Regions from separate parts of the Saliniradius amylolyticus genome, predicted to be linked through region 2. Evidence: predicted binding sites of a transcription regulator. Region 2 holds the regulator's gene; each other region holds the start of a gene.
What was found. The regulator MetJ, encoded in region 2, represses methionine synthesis genes. The targets are predictions, from matches to a motif close to TAGACGTCTAGACGTCTA.

Region 1 (5,710 bases), 320 kb from region 2:
CGGCCCGAATTTGCTCGCTGCGGTTGAGTATCTTATCTTCGACTACGCGTGCCGAGGTCTTGGTGTGTGCCAGCATCTGACCCTTTGAATGATCATAGGCGGCATTTTGTACCGTCACTAAGGTCACGGCCACGATCAGGCAGACGATGGCGAAAAACACCAATAGCATCCGTCCACGCAGCGAGCTAATTGACCACCACTTCATCATCAGTACCCCATAAACTCGTCTTCATCCTGCTGGTAATTGATGCCCGGGAGCAAGGGGTTGCTCAGAGTCACACGTGTGGTAACAGAATCTTTCACCTCAAGCGGTTGTGTCACCGGTGAGGGCTCATCCAGTCGTGGGTGCCGAACATGCAGTTGATAGTTCCCCTTTGGGACGTCCAGGGTTGCCTGGCCATCCTGGTTCGTGCGGGTGAAATAGGGAGTATCCACAACATAGATATAACCTAACATCCAGTCGTGCACGTTACAGCCGAGCTCTACCTGGCCTTGTTTGTCAAAGGTCAATGGTTCTGGCGCCCGGTCCTTATACAATTCCAGCTCAAAGGTCTTCGCTGGGGAAAAGGAATACACATGATGTTTAATCGAATCGGAGTTGGGAAAGATCACCCGGGAACCTTTTTGGACGACCAGAACATGAGGCTTAAATTGCCGACTGACCTGGTCCATCTGGGCCAGGTGTTCAGGGTCTGCCTCGGGGAGCGGCTGGTCACTGGTCAGGTAAACGACGCCACCGGACAAAGCCTCTCCGCCGGGCGCGGTTACAATAACCTGAACCGGGACAGCGTGCCCATAAGTGCCAATGATTGCCAGCAAAAGGCAGAGGGTTCTTAGCGGCATGTTTTTACTCGGTTGCTCAATGCTGTGTCTAACTATAACAGCCTGTAAGCGCAGGAGTAATTTGCAGACAAAAAAATACCGGCGCCCGGCCGGTATTTCCATCTTAAGAAAGCGATGCTCAGTGTAACACCCGGGTTTTAATGGTCCCCGGAATTTGCTTGAGTTGCTCCAATGCTTCCAGCGAGTCTTCAATATCCAGGTCGATGACCACATAGCCGATTTCGGGGGTGGTCTGCAGGTATTGAGCGGCGATGTTGATATCCATTTCGGCAAAGGCCTGGTTAATCTTGTTCATCACACCCGGCTCGTTACGGTGAATATGCAGGATGCGAGAGCGATCCACATTAGACGGCAGCGACACCTCTGGGAAGTTGACCGCCGACAGCGTAGAGCCATTATCGCTGTATTTGGCGATCTTACCGGCTACTTCGATACCGATATTTTGCTGGGCTTCCTGAGTACTGCCGCCGATATGGGGGGTCAGGATGACGTTGTCGAATTCCCGCAATGGTGAGACAAACTCTTCCTTATTGGATTTGGGCTCCACTGGGAAGACATCAATGGCCGCGCCGGCCAGCTTCTTGTCTCTGAGTGCCTCTGTGAGCGCGTCGATATCAATGACCGTGCCGCGTGAGGCATTAATCAATATGGCATCCTGTTTCATAGCGGCAAGCTCGGCGGCGCCTATCATATTCTTGGTTTGTGGAGTCTCCGGTACATGCAAGGTGACCACGTCGGAGCTTTTAAGCAACTCATTCAGGCTGCCCACCTGGCTGGCGTTACCCAGTACCAGCTTGTCCTCAATATCATAAAACTGCACTTGCATGCCCAGGTGCTCGGCCAGAATACTCAACTGCGTGCCGATATGGCCGTAGCCGATAATGCCCAGTTTTTTGCCACGGGCCTCGAAGGAGCCATTGGCACTCTTTTGCCAACCACCTTTATGGGCCTTGGCATTCTTTTCAGGGATGCCGCGTAACAGGAGGATAATCTCGCCCAGAACCAGCTCCGCCACAGAGCGGGTGTTGGAGAAAGGTGCGTTAAATACCGGGATACCGCGGCTCTGTGCGGCCTTAAGATCGACCTGGTTGGTTCCGATGCAGAAGCACCCCACAGCGACCAGCTTTTCAGCGGCCTCAAACACTGACTCAGTCAATTGAGTACGTGAGCGCAGACCAATAAAGTGAACGTCCTTAATGCGCTCAATGAGTTCGTCCTCTGGTAATGAGGTTTTCAGGTACTCAATATTGGTGTAACCGTTGTTTTTCAGGTTTTCCAGCGCGCTCTGATGCACGCCTTCTAATAACAGAATCTTAATCTTATCTTTGGATAACGAGACTTTGCTCATGGCGGTTCCGATATAGTGATTGGTTGTCTGAACGTCTAGACGTCCAAAATAGCAAAAAGGCGCTAATCTGCAAAGCAAAATGTGCTGTTTTTCATCAGCGCCGGGCAGGGGGCTGGTTAACGGTCAGGAAACCTGAACGCCTTCTTTGGATGCCGTTATCACCACATCGGCTCCGCGATGGGCGAACAGACCATTGGTGACCACCCCCACGATTTGATTCAGTTGCGTTTCCAGCTCGCCAGGATTAAGGATGCTCAGGTTATGCACATCCAGAATGACATTACCATTGTCTGTGACCACGCCCTGGCGCCATTCAGGGTCGCCGCCCAGCTTGACGATTTGACGAGCCACATAGGAACGGGCCATAGGGATGACTTCCACAGGCAGAGGGAAACTCCCCAGTACGCCGACTTGTTTGGATTGGTCTACGATACAGACAAATTTATCGGCTGCGGCAGCAATGATCTTCTCTCGGGTCAGGGCGGCACCTCCACCTTTGATCATCTGTTTATGTTCGGTGATCTCATCGGCACCATCTATGTAGATATCCACACTACCGGCGGCATTTAAGTCCCAGACCTCAAAACCCAGCGCCTTCAGTTTGGCTGTGGAGTCATCGGAGCTGGAGACGGTGGCCTTGACCTTGTCTTGGATGGTCGCCAGTCCATCAATAAAATGGGCCACGGTGGAGCCTGTGCCTACCCCGACAATCATGTCGTCTTCAATAAACTCCAGCGCCTTATGGGCGGCGGCTTTTTTCAGTTCGTCCTGTGTCATTGTGGTTACTCTGTGTGATGTAAAGTGAGTCTATTCTAGCCTTTCACAGGTTAAATTCCTGAGTCGGCGTGAGAATTTTTTGTAATGGAATATCCCAGGGCTGCACCGGCAGGCTGTCGGCCTGCTGACAGTCATGAGCCAGGCCGATCAGCGTTGGTTTGGGACGCTGGTAAACGGGTTTAAGGGTGCGATCATAAAAGCCGCCGCCCATGCCCAAACGATTGCCTTTAGTATCGAAGGCCACCAGCGGTGTAAACAAAATATCCAACTGTTCAATAGGGCACAGTCTGTGGCATTCCACCTTGGGCTCGGGAATGCCGAAACGGTTGGCTTGCATTAATGTTTCCGGCCCGTAGTGAACAAAGACCAGATAACCGGCGCAAAAAGGGTGTAATACCGGCAAATAGACGTCTTTATTGGCTTGCCAACAATGTTCGATCAGCGGATGAGGGTCCAGCTCCCCATCATTGGCCAGATATAAAGCGACTTTGTGAGCCGACTGGAACTGAGGTTGTTGCTGGCAATGTTTTACCAGTTGCCGGGCTGCCTTCACCTGTTGCTCAGGGCTGAGGGCACGCCGTTGCTGGCGGTAAAAGCGGCGCGTTTCGACAATCGAAGCTTTGCTTGTTGGACGTCTAAGCTGAGTATTCATACCGGGAAGCAGGTCAGCCATACATAGGTTGAGGCTACCACAGGCCAGTCAAAATTTTTAACCCGATGTATCACCTGCTGGGATAGGAAGGCGGGCGCCTCCCAAAATGCCGCTGTTCAGTGAGTGCCCTAGAACCGTATAGTTCAGGGTGGGAGCATCATCGTTACCGTAGGCTTCTCAGTGCATGCTGAGCTTGCTCAATAGTAACGGAATCAGTTCCCTTGGTGTTAAGCATCGGCCAGGGACGAGTGCTGAACTGGCGAACATCTCAGGAGACATTGAACCGTCTATAAAAAGCTGGGGGCTTTTTGCCCCGACTTCAACCTCATTATAGGATCCGGCACCCGGCTTCGGCTAGCACAGAGTGATGAAGATTGAACTGGTTGACGGGAATTTACCCATGTTGTCGTTGTTATGACCCTGCCATCTGGACTCACAACGAGTTAAACTAAGGCTAATACCATTAGTACTCCATACACCTTCTAATCGAGAGAGTCTGCTTTGTCGGATTTTTATAAATTGCACGATCAGTTATCGGCCACGCTGAACAGTGAGAAGATGGCCACCGACGCGGCTGAAGTCCACGGTATTCTCGCCGGCATGATGGCGGGCGGACTGGATTTACAGAGTGACGACTGGTTGCCTCAGTTGAGTGACTTTATTAATCAGGGTGACCCCTTGCCAGCCGACATCCAGCGTCAGGTTCGAACCTTATTTGAACAAACCGCCATGCAGATGCAGTCCGGTGATTTCGAGCTGGCCATCTGCATGCCCGATGACGCCACGCCCATTAACGACCGGGGGCAAGCTCTGATCAGGTGGGTGCAGGGCTTCTTGCTAGGCTTTGGGCTGCATCAGGTGGACATGGGCAAAATGTCCGACGATGTGCGTGAGGCGCTGCAGGACTTTTCCGAAATCAGCCGCATGGATGAAGATATGCCGGAAGGGGAAGACGCCGAGCAAGCGTTGTTTGAAGTCATCGAATACGTGCGGGTCTCAGCCATGCTTTGCTTTGGTGAACATGGTCGTCGCGAGTCCTCAGCTGATAAACCGTCAAAGACTTTACACTGATATGATCCCGATACAGGAATACGTAGCCCGTCGCCAGCGTCTGGCCGAGCAACTCACCGACAATAGCCTGTGTGTAATCCCGGCCGCCGGCGAGGTCACTCGCAGTCGCGATACCGAATACCCTTTTCGTCAGGACAGTGACTTTTACTATCTGACTGGCTTTAACGAGCCAGATGCGGTGCTGGTGCTGATTAAGCAGCCAGACGAACTGGAAACAAGACTCTACTGCCGCCCTAAGGACCCCCAAGCCGAGGTCTGGCATGGCAGACGCCTGGGCCATGAAGCGGCCAAAGAACAGCTCAGAGTGGATAAGGCGAATGCATTGGATGACTTTCAAGGCGAGCTGGAAAGTCTGTTAAACCATAAAACCTCGCTGTATTTCCCTCAAGGCGCTTATGAGTGGCTGGATAAACAGGTTTTTGCCACTTTGCAGATGTTGCGTAATAAACCTAAGACCGGCCATGCGCCGGATACGCTGATCGATCCCAGACCCTTGATCCACCAAATGCGGCTGATCAAGTCAGAGGCCGAGATCGCAACAATGCGCCAGGCGGCGGCCATTTCCGTATCAGCTCATAAACGAACTATGCAGTATTGCTGCCCGGGTCGTTACGAATATCAGCTGGCTGCTGAGTTGCATCATGAGTTTGCTATGCACGGGGCTCATTACCCGGCTTATGGAACCATCGTTGGTGGCGGAGATAATGCCTGTATTTTGCACTATACCGCCAATGAAGATGAGCTCGCCGAAGGAGAGCTGGTGCTGATAGATGCAGGCGGTGAGTTTAACGGCTATGCGGCCGATATCACCCGCACTTTCCCGGTCAGTGGTCGTTTTTCCGAGCCGCAAAAGCAGCTCTACCAGATTGTGCTGGACGCTCAGTTGGCGGCCTTTAAGCATATTAAACCGGGCGGGACGTTGGTGGCGGCTACAGAAGCGGCGGCCGAAGTCATTACCCAGGGGCTGCTGGATGTGGGCATCCTTGAAGGGAGTCTTCAGCAACACATGGATGAGAAAA
Region 2 (5,710 bases):
CATATCCATGGAAATACTGGCCCCCAGCAGGTTTCGGGTAGTCTGGTCGTTCTCGTCCAGGCCTTCGTACATGCGGTGCAGCCAGTTCGGTACATTCACATTGGTCATGCCGGCAAACTTAACCAGTGTCTTGTAGTTGGTTACCGGCAAGATGCCCGGGATCAGGTTCGCCTCGATGCCCGCTGCCGCGGCGCGGTCACGAAAACGCAGAAACACTTCAGCATCGAAGAAAAACTGGGTAATGGCCTGGTCAGCCCCAGCATCGACCTTGCGCTTCAGGTTTAAAAGATCAAACTGGCTGTTGGGCGCTTCTGGGTGTACTTCAGGATAGGCAGCCACAGAGATATCGAAGTCTGCCACTTCTTTAAGCAAGGCGACGAGGTCGGCGCCGTAAAGCTCGGTTTCTGTCACACCCGGCGGCAAATCGCCCCGCAGCGCGACAATGCGGCGAATTCCGGCATCCCAGTAATCTTTGGCTATCTGCACCAGCTCTTCGCGACTGGCATCCACGCAGGTTAAGTGCGGCGCGGCAGAAATACCGGTTTCGTTTTGTATGCGTTTGACCACATCATGGGTGCGATCCCGCTCGCCACTGTTGGCCCCATAGGTGACCGACATATAAGCCGGCTTGAGGGGTGCCAGACGCTCAACAGAGCTCCACAGGGTTTGTTCCATTTGCTCGGTTTTCGGCGGAAAGAATTCAAAGGACACATCAATATTTTTGATGTCGGCCAGCGATTGATTGAGCGCATCGATGCCCCGAGCGTATGAAACCATAATTAAACTCCTGATAAATAGCGTCTGCCAGTAGACGTTTAGACGTCCAAATCTATCCCGCGCTGTACACAGACGTCAAGATGTTTAGGCATCTATGATTGACTGTTGGCGCCTAACAGTTAGAATTTTCCACCATAAGATACAATTAAAACAGGCGATGCGCATGGCAAAGTGGGACGGCGAATACATTAACCCCTACGCTGAACACGGTAAAAAAAGCGAGCAGGTGAAAAAAGTCACCGTCTCAATCCCTCTGAGAGTGTTAAAGGTACTCACCGACGAGCGAACCCGTCGTCAGGTGAATAACCTGCGCCACGCCACCAACTCTGAGCTGTTGTGTGAGGCCTTTGTCCACGCGTTTACCGGCCAGCCTCTGCCGGACGATGATGACCTGCGCAAAGACAATCCCTACCGTATTCCAGCCGAAGCCCGCCGTATTATGGAACAGATGGGCATCGATGTGGAACAGGCGGAAAAAGACGAAGAGGACAAGGTGGAAGAGTAATTTCCACCTTTGAGGCGATAGCTCTTGGGCGACTGCGTTATAAGACGAGCCGGGCCATAGCAATTCACGTCATGGATCTGCTCTCACCAACCCGGTGGGGGCTGGAGCCTTTCCTATGTCTGTTGTTCCCCACCGACAAGCAGCGTTACTGAGCGGCGGCTCTCTTCTCACTTGGGTAGCAGCTTCAGCATCCTCTGGGCAACACCAGACACAAGTTTAACAACGCCGCTGAATCATCTAAAACATTAACCTTATGGGACAGGAGCTAACACCTCCGCTACAAGAAAAACAAAGGCTTTACCGGGTATTCACAAGTCGTAAAGATAAACTTGCAACGGTGGTTATTTGGCCAAGCCTGAGTTTAATGGCAAGCCTGATTGACACTTACCGAAAGCGTATAATCCGCGCCAAACTCCGCAACGATCCAGGTTATGAACTCAGCATCCCACCGCATTTATGAAGACATCTTCGCCCTGTTTTGTGCCGGGCTGTTTGTGGCCTTCGGTGTGTATCTGTTCCAGGCCCAGGACTTAATGGTCGGCGGCGCCGCCGGCCTGGCACTATTGGGCACCCACGCCACCGGGATGGATTTTGGCCTAGTGTTTTTTGTGATCAACATTCCCTTTTATGCCCTGGCGTGGACACAAATCAGCAAAAGGTTCACCCTAAACACCTTTGTGTCGGTGACCACCATCTCCGTGATGAGTGAGCAGGTGCATCATTTCGTGGATATCAGCCGTATCCACCCTCTGTTTGCCGCAGTCATGGGCGGTATTTTGATTGGGGTAGGTATTCTGATGATGTTCCGACATAAGTCGAGTCTCGGCGGATTAGGCATTCTGGCCTACTACCTTCAGGCCCGCTTCGGCATCCGCGCCGGAACTTTCCAGCTGGCCGTGGACAGCGTGATCCTGCTCTCTGCTCTGGTATTCATCAGCCCCTATCTGGTTGGCATTTCGATTCTGGCCGCGCTTTGTCTGAACCTGGTGATTTCTCTTAACCACCGGCCCGAGCGTTACCAGTTAGCAACCAAACAAAGCCGCGCACCTCAGGGCGGGCGCTTAAGCACCCAGCAGGGGTGAATGCAGGCAAAGAAAAGGCAGCTCTCGGCTGCCTTTTTGTTATCAATACGCCGGCATCAGGAAGACTTCGCGAACTGCATTGCGCGGGTCGGCATTAACCGCAAATAGCACCGCGTCGGCCACATCCTGCGGATCCAACTTATCCGGCTTGGGCTCATCGAAAAATGGCGTGTTGACCATGCCCGGTGCAATAGTGGTGCAGCGCCCCTGCCATTCTTTCATCTCTTCTGACAGGTTTTCAGCAAAGCCATGCACAAACCATTTGGTGGCGCCATAGACCGAACCTTTAATCGCACGGCGTCCGGCGGCAGAGCCGGTCATAATGAAGTGGCCGGTGGTTTTCCTCAGATGGGGCAGCGTCAGATTGGCGGTGTAGAGCAGCGCGTTGATGTTGATATCCACCATCTTCTTCCATTCTTTTGGGTCGCCGCCTTCGGTACCCGGAGTGGATACCCCCGTACCGGCGTTGGCAAAGGCCACATCCAGACGACCAAACTTCTCAACGCCCTGTTCCACTACCTTTTTCAGTTCGTCAAAATCGGTGGCATCAGCGGCGATGCCGACGGCATTGTCCTGACCGAACTCTTCTACCAGCTTCTCCAGCCGGTCAGCCCGACGGGCGGTTAATATCAGCTTTAACCCCTCACTGGCCGCCTTGCGGGCCGTAGCCTCGCCGATGCCACTCGAGGCGCCGGTAATCAACATCACTTTCGACATACATAACTCCTTGGTTGATTCACGTATACCAAGGATTACTTGGGGCGAAAGGCCCCAAGATCAAACCAAGCTGGCAATTAGAGTCTAAAGTAGCTGTGATAACTGGCGTTTATTGTGGGAACCAGTGGCGGGTGCGATTGGCAAAGCCTACCAACGACAGCATTACCGGCACTTCCACCAGCACGCCCACCACAGTGGCCAGCGCCGCACCGGATTGCAGGCCGAACAGGGAAATCGCCACAGCGACGGCCAGCTCGAAGAAGTTCGAGGTGCCTATCATACAAGCCGGGGCGGCAACCTTGTGCGGCAGCTTCATTCGCTTGGCGGCCCAGTAGGCGATAGCAAAGATGCCATAGGTCTGAATCAGCAGGGGAATGGCGATCAGTACGATGGCTTCTGGTTTGGCCAGGATGGTCTCCGACTGAAACCCAAACAGCAATACCACAGTCGCTAACAGACCGACAATGGACCAGGGCTTCATGGTCGCCAAAAAGCGATTCAGGCGGGTATGATCATTGGCCTTATCCAGCTTTTTACGGGTAAACGCCCCTGCCAGTAGCGGCACCAGTACATAGAGCACCACCGACAGCAACAGCGTATCCCAGGGCACGGTAATATCGGTGATACCCAACAGCAGCCCGGTGATAGGCGCAAAGGCGAAGATCATAATCACATCGTTGATGGAAACCTGCACCAGTGTGTAGTTGGCATCACCTTTGGTAAGCTGACTCCAGATAAACACCATGGCCGTACAGGGCGCCACGCCCAGTAAAATCATGCCGGCGATGTATTCACTGGCGGTTTGCGGGTCCACCCACTCGGCGAATAGGCCCTTAAAGAACAGCCAGCCGAGCAGCGCCATGGTAAACGGCTTCACCAGCCAGTTGATCACCAGCGTTAAGATTAGGCCCTTGGGCTTTTTGCCCACGTCTTTGATGGAGCTAAAATCCACCTGCACCATGATGGGGTAGATCATCAGCCAGATAAGCACCGCGATCACCACATTCACATGGGCGTATTCCAGCGCAGCGACCGCCTCAAACACCTGCGGCACCAGACTGCCCGCAACAATGCCCACCACGATGGCCAGCGCCACCCAAACCGATAAAAAGCGTTCAAAAATACCCATTGGTCACTCCTATTCTAAATCGCCCGCTGATTAACACGTTCACTGACCTGCTCGGCGCTTTCAACGCGCTCGGAATACCGGTCCACAAAGTAGTCTTTGTTGTCGCGCAGCATCAGCGTGAACTTCATCAGCTCTTCCATCACGTCCACAATGCGGTTATAGAAAGGCGAGGGTTTCATGCGGCCGTCTTCCTCAAACTCGAGAAACGCCTTAGGCACCGACGACTGGTTGGGAATGGTGACCATACGCATCCAGCGCCCGAGCACCCGCATCTGGTTCACCGCATTAAAGGACTGAGAGCCGCCACAAACCTGCATCACCGCCAGGGTTTTGCCCTGTGTGGGCCGCACACCGCCCAGATTCAGCGGTACCCAGTCGATCTGACTTTTCAGGATACCGGTCATGGCGCCATGGCGTTCCGGTGAGCACCAGACCTGGCCTTCTGACCACATCATCAGCTCCCGCAGCTCCTGCACCCTGGGGTGGCTGTCCTCTTCGGCATCGGGCAGCGGCAAACCGGTGGGATCGAAAATCCGCGCCTCGGCACCAAAGTGGTTCAACAGGCGAGCGCACTCTTCCACCACCAGGCGGCTGTAGGAACGCTTGCGCAGCGAGCCATACAGCAACAGAATTCGGGGCTTGTGCGAGGCGCCTTTGTTGGCAAACCTGGCTTCATCCGGTGTGTGAAACTGTTCGGTATCGATATTCGGTAGTGCCATATCCAGACTGGTCATGACTGCGCTCCTTGTTGAGTTAATGCGTCGCCCAGCTCTGCGGGCGACAAGTCTTTTCCTGCCAAGTCTGTGAGCACCTTAACCCGCCGTTCAATCTCGGCGATACAATCCCGAAACGCCTCGGCCTTTTGCTTATCACTGCCTTCAACCTTGGACGGGTCGTTTAAGCCCCAGTGCAGTTTCAGGCTGTTGCCAAAATAGAGTGGACAGGCCTCACCGGCGGCCGAGTCACAGACCGTTATAACCACATCCGGCGCAAAATCTTCAAACTCGTCCCAGGACTGACTTTGCAGCCCCTCGGTGGCATAACCGGTCTGCTTGAGATATTGAATGGATAGAGGATGCACCTCGCCAGCGGGCTGGCTGCCCGCACTTCTGGCCTGTATCACATCGCCCGCCATTTGATTGGTGATGGCCTCCGACAAGATGCTGCGGCAGCGATTGTGAGTGCAGATATATAAAACTTTCATAAAACGTCTCGGGTTAATTGGGACAAGAATTGGATGACCTGGCGGCCACAAAACGTTGGCGCTCGGCGGCAATATAATCGGGATTAGCCTGACCGGTCTGAGTGAGTACCTGTGATGCCCACTGAGCCAGCTCGGGATGCAGGCGATAATAAACCCACTTACCCCGACGCTCATCGGCCACAATGGCGCACTGACGCAACTGTGCCAGATGCCGGGAGACCTTAGGCTGGTCCAGCTCAAGCGCCGCCATTAAATCACAGACGCAGGCCTCGCCCTGCTCGGCGATCAACAACAGC
Region 3 (5,710 bases), 1.9 Mb from region 2:
TACATGACTTGTAACTGTATAACTGTACAGTATAATTCTGGGTAACGATTAAGCTACCCGCTCATACAGGAGCCAAAGCGATGGATGAGAATAAGAGCAGAGCGCTAAACGCAGCGGTCGGACAGATTGAAAAGCAATTCGGTAAGGGTGCAATCATGCGCCTGGGTGATAACCAGGCCATGGATGTGGAGTCTATTTCCACCGGTTCACTGAGTGTGGATATTGCGCTGGGTATTGGTGGCTTGCCAACCGGCCGGGTGGTGGAAATTTACGGTCCGGAGTCTTCCGGTAAAACCACCATGACCTTACAAGTAATTGCCGAAGCGCAAAAAGCCGGTAAGACCTGCGCCTTTGTGGATGCCGAGCACGCACTCGATCCCGTCTATGCCGGCAAGCTGGGTGTAAACGTGGATGAGCTGTTAGTCTCCCAGCCGGATACCGGTGAGCAGGCGCTGGAGATCTGCGACATGTTGGTGCGCTCAGCGGCAGTGGATGTGGTGGTTGTGGACTCGGTGGCAGCACTGACACCGAAGGCGGAAATCGAAGGCGAAATGGGGGACTCTCACGTAGGTTTGCAGGCGCGTTTGATGTCACAGGCGCTGCGTAAGCTGACGGCCAATATCAAGCGCTCCAATACCCTGTGTATCTTCATTAACCAGATCCGGATGAAGATCGGTGTGATGTTCGGTAACCCCGAAACCACCACCGGGGGTAATGCCCTGAAGTTCTACTCGTCAGTACGCTTGGATATTCGTCGTATCGGCTCACTGAAAGAAGGTGACGAGGTGGTGGGTAACGAAACCCGGGTCAAGGTCGTCAAGAACAAGGTGGCCCCGCCGTTTAAGCAGGCCGAGTTTGCCATTATGTACGGCGAAGGCATCAGTAAAGAAGCCGAACTGTTGGATCTGGGCGTGAAAGAGAAGCTGGTGGAGAAGGCCGGAGCCTGGTACAGCTACAATGGTGAGCGAATTGGTCAGGGTAAGGCCAACTGTGTGCGTTTCTTAAAAGAGCATACGGAGATCGCCAATGAAATCGAAACTCAAATTAGAGAACGTCTGTTATTGACTAAAAAGCCCAAGAATGAAGAGGCCGAGGAGCAGGAAGAGCTGTAATAGTCTCTAAGTATTTAACAGAAAAAGCCGCTGTCATCAGCGGCTTTTTTGTATCGACAGAATCAACTTCATTTAGACGTCTAGACGTAAAGATGTTGACTTTTCCCCGGGCCTTGGCAAGATGGCACTCTGGTCTTTTTTGATGGAGCTTGATGATGCCTATCTGCATTCCCGGTGACTTGCCCGCACAAGATGTACTCAGCGATGAGAATATCTTTGTGATGGACGCTGAGCGCGCTTTAGCTCAGGAAATTCGTCCGCTGGAAGTTGGGATCTTAAATCTGATGCCCAACAAGATAGAGACCGAGGTGCAGTTATTACGGCTGTTGTCCAATACGCCGTTGCAGATCAACGTGGATCTGATCCGCATCGACTCCAAGGCCCCCAAAAATACCCCAGAAGCCCACATGCGCAACTTCTACCATCAGTTTGATGAGGTGGCGGGGAAAAAATACGACGGTCTGATCGTTACCGGTGCACCTTTGGCCAAACTGGCCTATGAGGACGTTAAGTACTGGGACCGGATGACAGAAATCATGGACTGGGCCCGTCGCCATGTGACGTCGACGTTGTTTTTGTGCTGGGCAGCCCATGCGGCGCTGTATCATTTTTATGGCATTAACCGCCGTTTGCGACAACAGAAGTTATTTGGGGTGTTTAATCACCAGGTGGAGCGGGAACATGATCCTTTGATGCGTGGTTTTGATCCCGTGTTTTTTGCACCTCACTCACGCTATGGTGAAATTCCGCTGGCCGATTATCGCTCGGTGGAGGAATTAGAGGTGCTGGCCAGTTCCGCAGAAGCCGGGGCCTATGCGGCAGCGTCTAAGGATAAGCGGGTGGTGTTTGTCACCGGCCACCCGGAATACGATCCCGACACCCTGGCTCAGGAATACTTTCGTGACCAGAAAGCCGGCCTGAATACTGCTGTACCAGCGAATTATTTTCCTGCCAACGATCCCAGCCAATGCCCCTTGGTTACTTGGCGTTCACACGGTAGCCTATTGTTTACCAATTGGTTGAATTATTACGTCTATCAGGCTACCCCTTACAACTTATCTGATATTGCGTAATAGTTTTATTCAATATCTCTCATTAACAAAACAGGTATAGGAATGTTCTTAACCGAAGCACAAGCGTTAGATGATGCGTTAAAGGAACGCATTCTGGTGCTGGATGGAGCCATGGGCACCATGATTCAACTGCGGGATTTGCAGGAATCGGACTATCGCGGTGAGCGGTTTGCCGACTGGCATCTGGATGTAAAGGGCAACAACGATATGTTGGTGCTGACCAAGCCCGATTTGATCAGAGAAATCCACGCCGAATATCTTGAGGCGGGGGCGGATATTATTGAAACCAACACCTTTAGTGCCACCACGATAGCCATGGCCGATTACGATATGCAGGACTATGCCCATGAGATGAATGTGGTTGCCGCCAAGTTGGCCCGTGAGGTAGCGGATGAGTACAGCACTCCCGAGAAACCACGGTTTGTTGCCGGTGTGTTAGGGCCCACTAACCGAACCGCTTCCATATCACCGGATGTGAATGATCCGGGCAAACGCAACACCAACTTCGATGAATTGGTCAAGGCCTATGAAGAGAATGCCGAAGGCCTAATCGAGGGCGGTGTGGATATGCTGTTGATTGAGACGGTGTTCGATACCCTCAATGCGAAAGCGGCGGTGTTTGCGGTTGAAAATGTCATGGAGCGAATGAACAAGCGTCTGCCGGTAATGATATCCGGTACTATTACCGATGCCTCCGGTCGCACATTGTCCGGTCAGACTACAGAGGCCTTCTATTACTCTCTGCGGCACGCTAAACCGGTCAGTTTTGGCCTGAACTGCGCGCTGGGGCCGGATCTGCTGCGTCAGTATGTGGTGACTCTGTCGGAGATCGCCGAATGCGGCGTGTCGGCTCACCCTAATGCTGGGTTGCCCAATGAGATGGGTGAATATGATATGCAGCCCGACGAGATGGCCGAGCATATCCGTGAGTGGGCCGAGTCCGGTTATCTGAACATCGTGGGGGGCTGCTGTGGCAGTCGTCCGGAACACATACAGGCGATTGCTGAGGCCGTCAAAGGCCTTCCTCCTCGCCAGCCCGCAAAACGGGACGTTAAGATGCGTCTTTCCGGGCTAGAGCCATTTGTGCATTAAGGAGGTGATATGAGTCAGGCAAGTTCAACCTTTATTAATATTGGCGAGCGCACCAATGTGACCGGTTCGGCCCGGTTCAAGCGCCTGGTTATGGACGGTGACTATGAAACCGCGCTCGATGTGGCTCGTCAGCAAGTGGAAAACGGTGCCCAAATCATCGATGTGAACATGGATGAGGCCATGCTGGACTCGGAAGAGGCCATGGTCACCTTTTTAAACCTGATTGCATCGGAGCCGGATATCTCCCGGGTTCCGGTGATGATCGACTCATCCAAGTTTACGGTTATCGAAGCAGGCCTTAAGTGTGTTCAGGGCAAAGCCATTGTTAACTCCATCAGCCTGAAGGAAGGCGAGGAGCAATTCCTCGAGCAGGCTAATAAGATTAAGCGCTACGGGGCGGCAACCGTGGTAATGGCCTTTGATGAAAACGGACAGGCGGATACCGAAGACAGAAAGTTTGAGATCTGTGAGCGTAGTTACCGCTTACTAACTGAAAAGATCGGCTTCCCACCGGAAGACATCATCTTCGATCCTAATATCTTCGCGGTAGCCACCGGCATCGAAGAGCATAATAACTATGCGGTGGACTTTATCGAGGCCACGCGGCGCATCAAGCAGAACCTGCCCCATGCCTCGGTATCCGGTGGCTTGTCCAATATCTCCTTCTCTTTTAGGGGCAATAACCCGGTGCGTGAAGCCATGCACTCGGTGTTTCTGTATCACGCCATCCGCGCGGGGCTGGATATGGCCATCGTCAATGCCGGACAGCTGACGGTCTATGACGACATTCCCGATGAGCTGCGTGAAGCGGTGGAGGATGTAATCCTTAACAAAGGGCCCGAGGCTACTGATCGCTTGCTGGAGCTGGCACCAAAATATCAAGGCGATGGCAAGGTGGCCGCCAAGGAAAATCTGGAGTGGCGTGAATGGCCGGTAGAGAAGCGTCTCGAACACTCTCTGGTGAAAGGCATCACCGACTATATCGAGGAAGACACCGAGGAGTGTCGCCAGCGAGCAGAAAAACCCCTGCATGTGATAGAAGGGCCACTCATGGACGGCATGAATGTGGTAGGGGATCTGTTCGGTGAAGGCAAGATGTTCCTGCCTCAGGTGGTCAAATCCGCCCGGGTAATGAAAAAGGCTGTGGCCTACCTCAACCCCTATATCGAGGCGGAAAAAGAAGAAGGCGACACCAACGGTAAGATTCTGCTGGCCACGGTGAAAGGAGATGTGCACGATATCGGTAAGAACATCGTCGGTGTGGTCTTGCAGTGTAATAACTTTGAAGTGACAGACCTAGGCGTAATGGTGTCCTGTGAAGAGATCTTAAAAGTCGCCAAGGAAAAGAACGTGGATATGATCGGTCTGTCGGGCCTGATTACCCCGTCCCTGGATGAAATGGTACATGTGGCAAAAGAAATGGAGCGTCAGGGCTTTGATATGCCGCTGCTGATTGGCGGCGCCACCACCTCCAAGGCCCATACCGCGGTGAAAATTGAGCAAAATTATCATGCGCCTGTGGTCTATGTGCCTAATGCCTCCCGCGCCGTGGGGGTGTGTCAGAAGCTGATTTCCAAGACCCACCGTCTGGCCTATGCTGCGGAGCTGGCTGAGGATTACGAGAAGGCCCGTGAGCAGCACGCCAAGAAAAAGCCGCGCACCAAGCCCATCAGTTTAGAAGCAGCGCGAGAGAATGCCTTTAAGCCCAGCTTCGACGACTATGAGCCTAAAGCACCGGAGCAAAAAGGCATTCAGGAAGTTTCGGCAGATATTGCCACTTTACGTCAGTACATCGACTGGACGCCCTTCTTTATGACCTGGTCGCTGGCGGGCAAATACCCACGTATTCTTGACGACGAGAAGGTGGGCGAGGAAGCCCGTAAGTTGTTCGAGGACGCCAAACAGTTGTTGGATGACCTTGAACAAAGCGGCGATATTCAGGCAAAAGGTGTAGCGGGAATTTTCCCAGCCAACCGCGTTGGCGACAGTGTAGAAATCTACACCGACGACAGTCGTGAGCAGGTGCGTGGCACGGCGCATCACTTGCGTCAGCAAACCGAGAAGAAAAATGGGGCCAACTACTGCCTGGCCGATTTTGTAGCCAGCAAAGACTCGGGTATTGCCGACTACATGGGGGCCTTCGCGGTCACCGGTGGTATCGGTGAAGACGAGTTGGCCAAGCACTATGAAAAACAAGGCGATGACTATAACGCCATCATGGTCAAGGCGGTGGCAGATCGCCTGGCCGAGGCTTTTGCCGAGTACCTGCATGAGCGGGTACGTAAGGAAATCTGGGCTTATGCGCCCGATGAGCAGCTGGCTAATGATGAACTGATTCGTGAGAAATATCAGGGCATTCGTCCCGCACCCGGCTACGCGGCGTGCCCGGAGCACACTGAGAAGCAGCTAATTTGGGATTTGCTGGAAGCAGAG

Region 1: the regulator MetJ is predicted to act here: its motif matches at 2,220-2,237, upstream of serA (phosphoglycerate dehydrogenase).
Region 3: the regulator MetJ is predicted to act here: its motif matches at 1,186-1,203, upstream of metA (homoserine O-acetyltransferase MetA).

What each region holds. Positions count from the first base shown of each region.
Region 1 covers NZ_CP029347.1:646,800-652,509, forward strand. Annotated here, with positions in the region: gene HMF8227_RS03125 (putative bifunctional diguanylate cyclase/phosphodiesterase) at 1-208, opposite strand, end outside; gene HMF8227_RS03130 (methylamine utilization protein) at 208-843, opposite strand; gene serA (phosphoglycerate dehydrogenase) at 962-2,191, opposite strand; gene rpiA (ribose-5-phosphate isomerase RpiA) at 2,315-2,968, opposite strand; gene HMF8227_RS03145 (5-formyltetrahydrofolate cyclo-ligase) at 3,012-3,641, opposite strand; RNA gene ssrS (6S RNA) at 3,715-3,898, opposite strand; gene HMF8227_RS03155 (UPF0149 family protein) at 4,122-4,691, shown strand; gene pepP (Xaa-Pro aminopeptidase) at 4,693-5,710, shown strand, end outside.
Region 2 covers NZ_CP029347.1:326,994-332,703, reverse strand. Annotated here, with positions in the region: gene metF (methylenetetrahydrofolate reductase) at 1-777, opposite strand, end outside; gene metJ (met regulon transcriptional regulator MetJ) at 941-1,282, shown strand; gene HMF8227_RS01620 (DUF6198 family protein) at 1,714-2,364, shown strand; gene HMF8227_RS01615 (SDR family oxidoreductase) at 2,407-3,081, opposite strand; gene arsB (ACR3 family arsenite efflux transporter) at 3,191-4,210, opposite strand; gene arsH (arsenical resistance protein ArsH) at 4,225-4,944, opposite strand; gene HMF8227_RS01600 (arsenate reductase ArsC) at 4,941-5,414, opposite strand; gene HMF8227_RS01595 (metalloregulator ArsR/SmtB family transcription factor) at 5,428-5,710, opposite strand, start outside.
Region 3 covers NZ_CP029347.1:2,202,596-2,208,305, reverse strand. Annotated here, with positions in the region: gene recA (recombinase RecA) at 81-1,112, shown strand; gene metA (homoserine O-acetyltransferase MetA) at 1,268-2,185, shown strand; gene HMF8227_RS10285 (homocysteine S-methyltransferase family protein) at 2,228-3,277, shown strand; gene metH (methionine synthase) at 3,287-5,710, shown strand, end outside.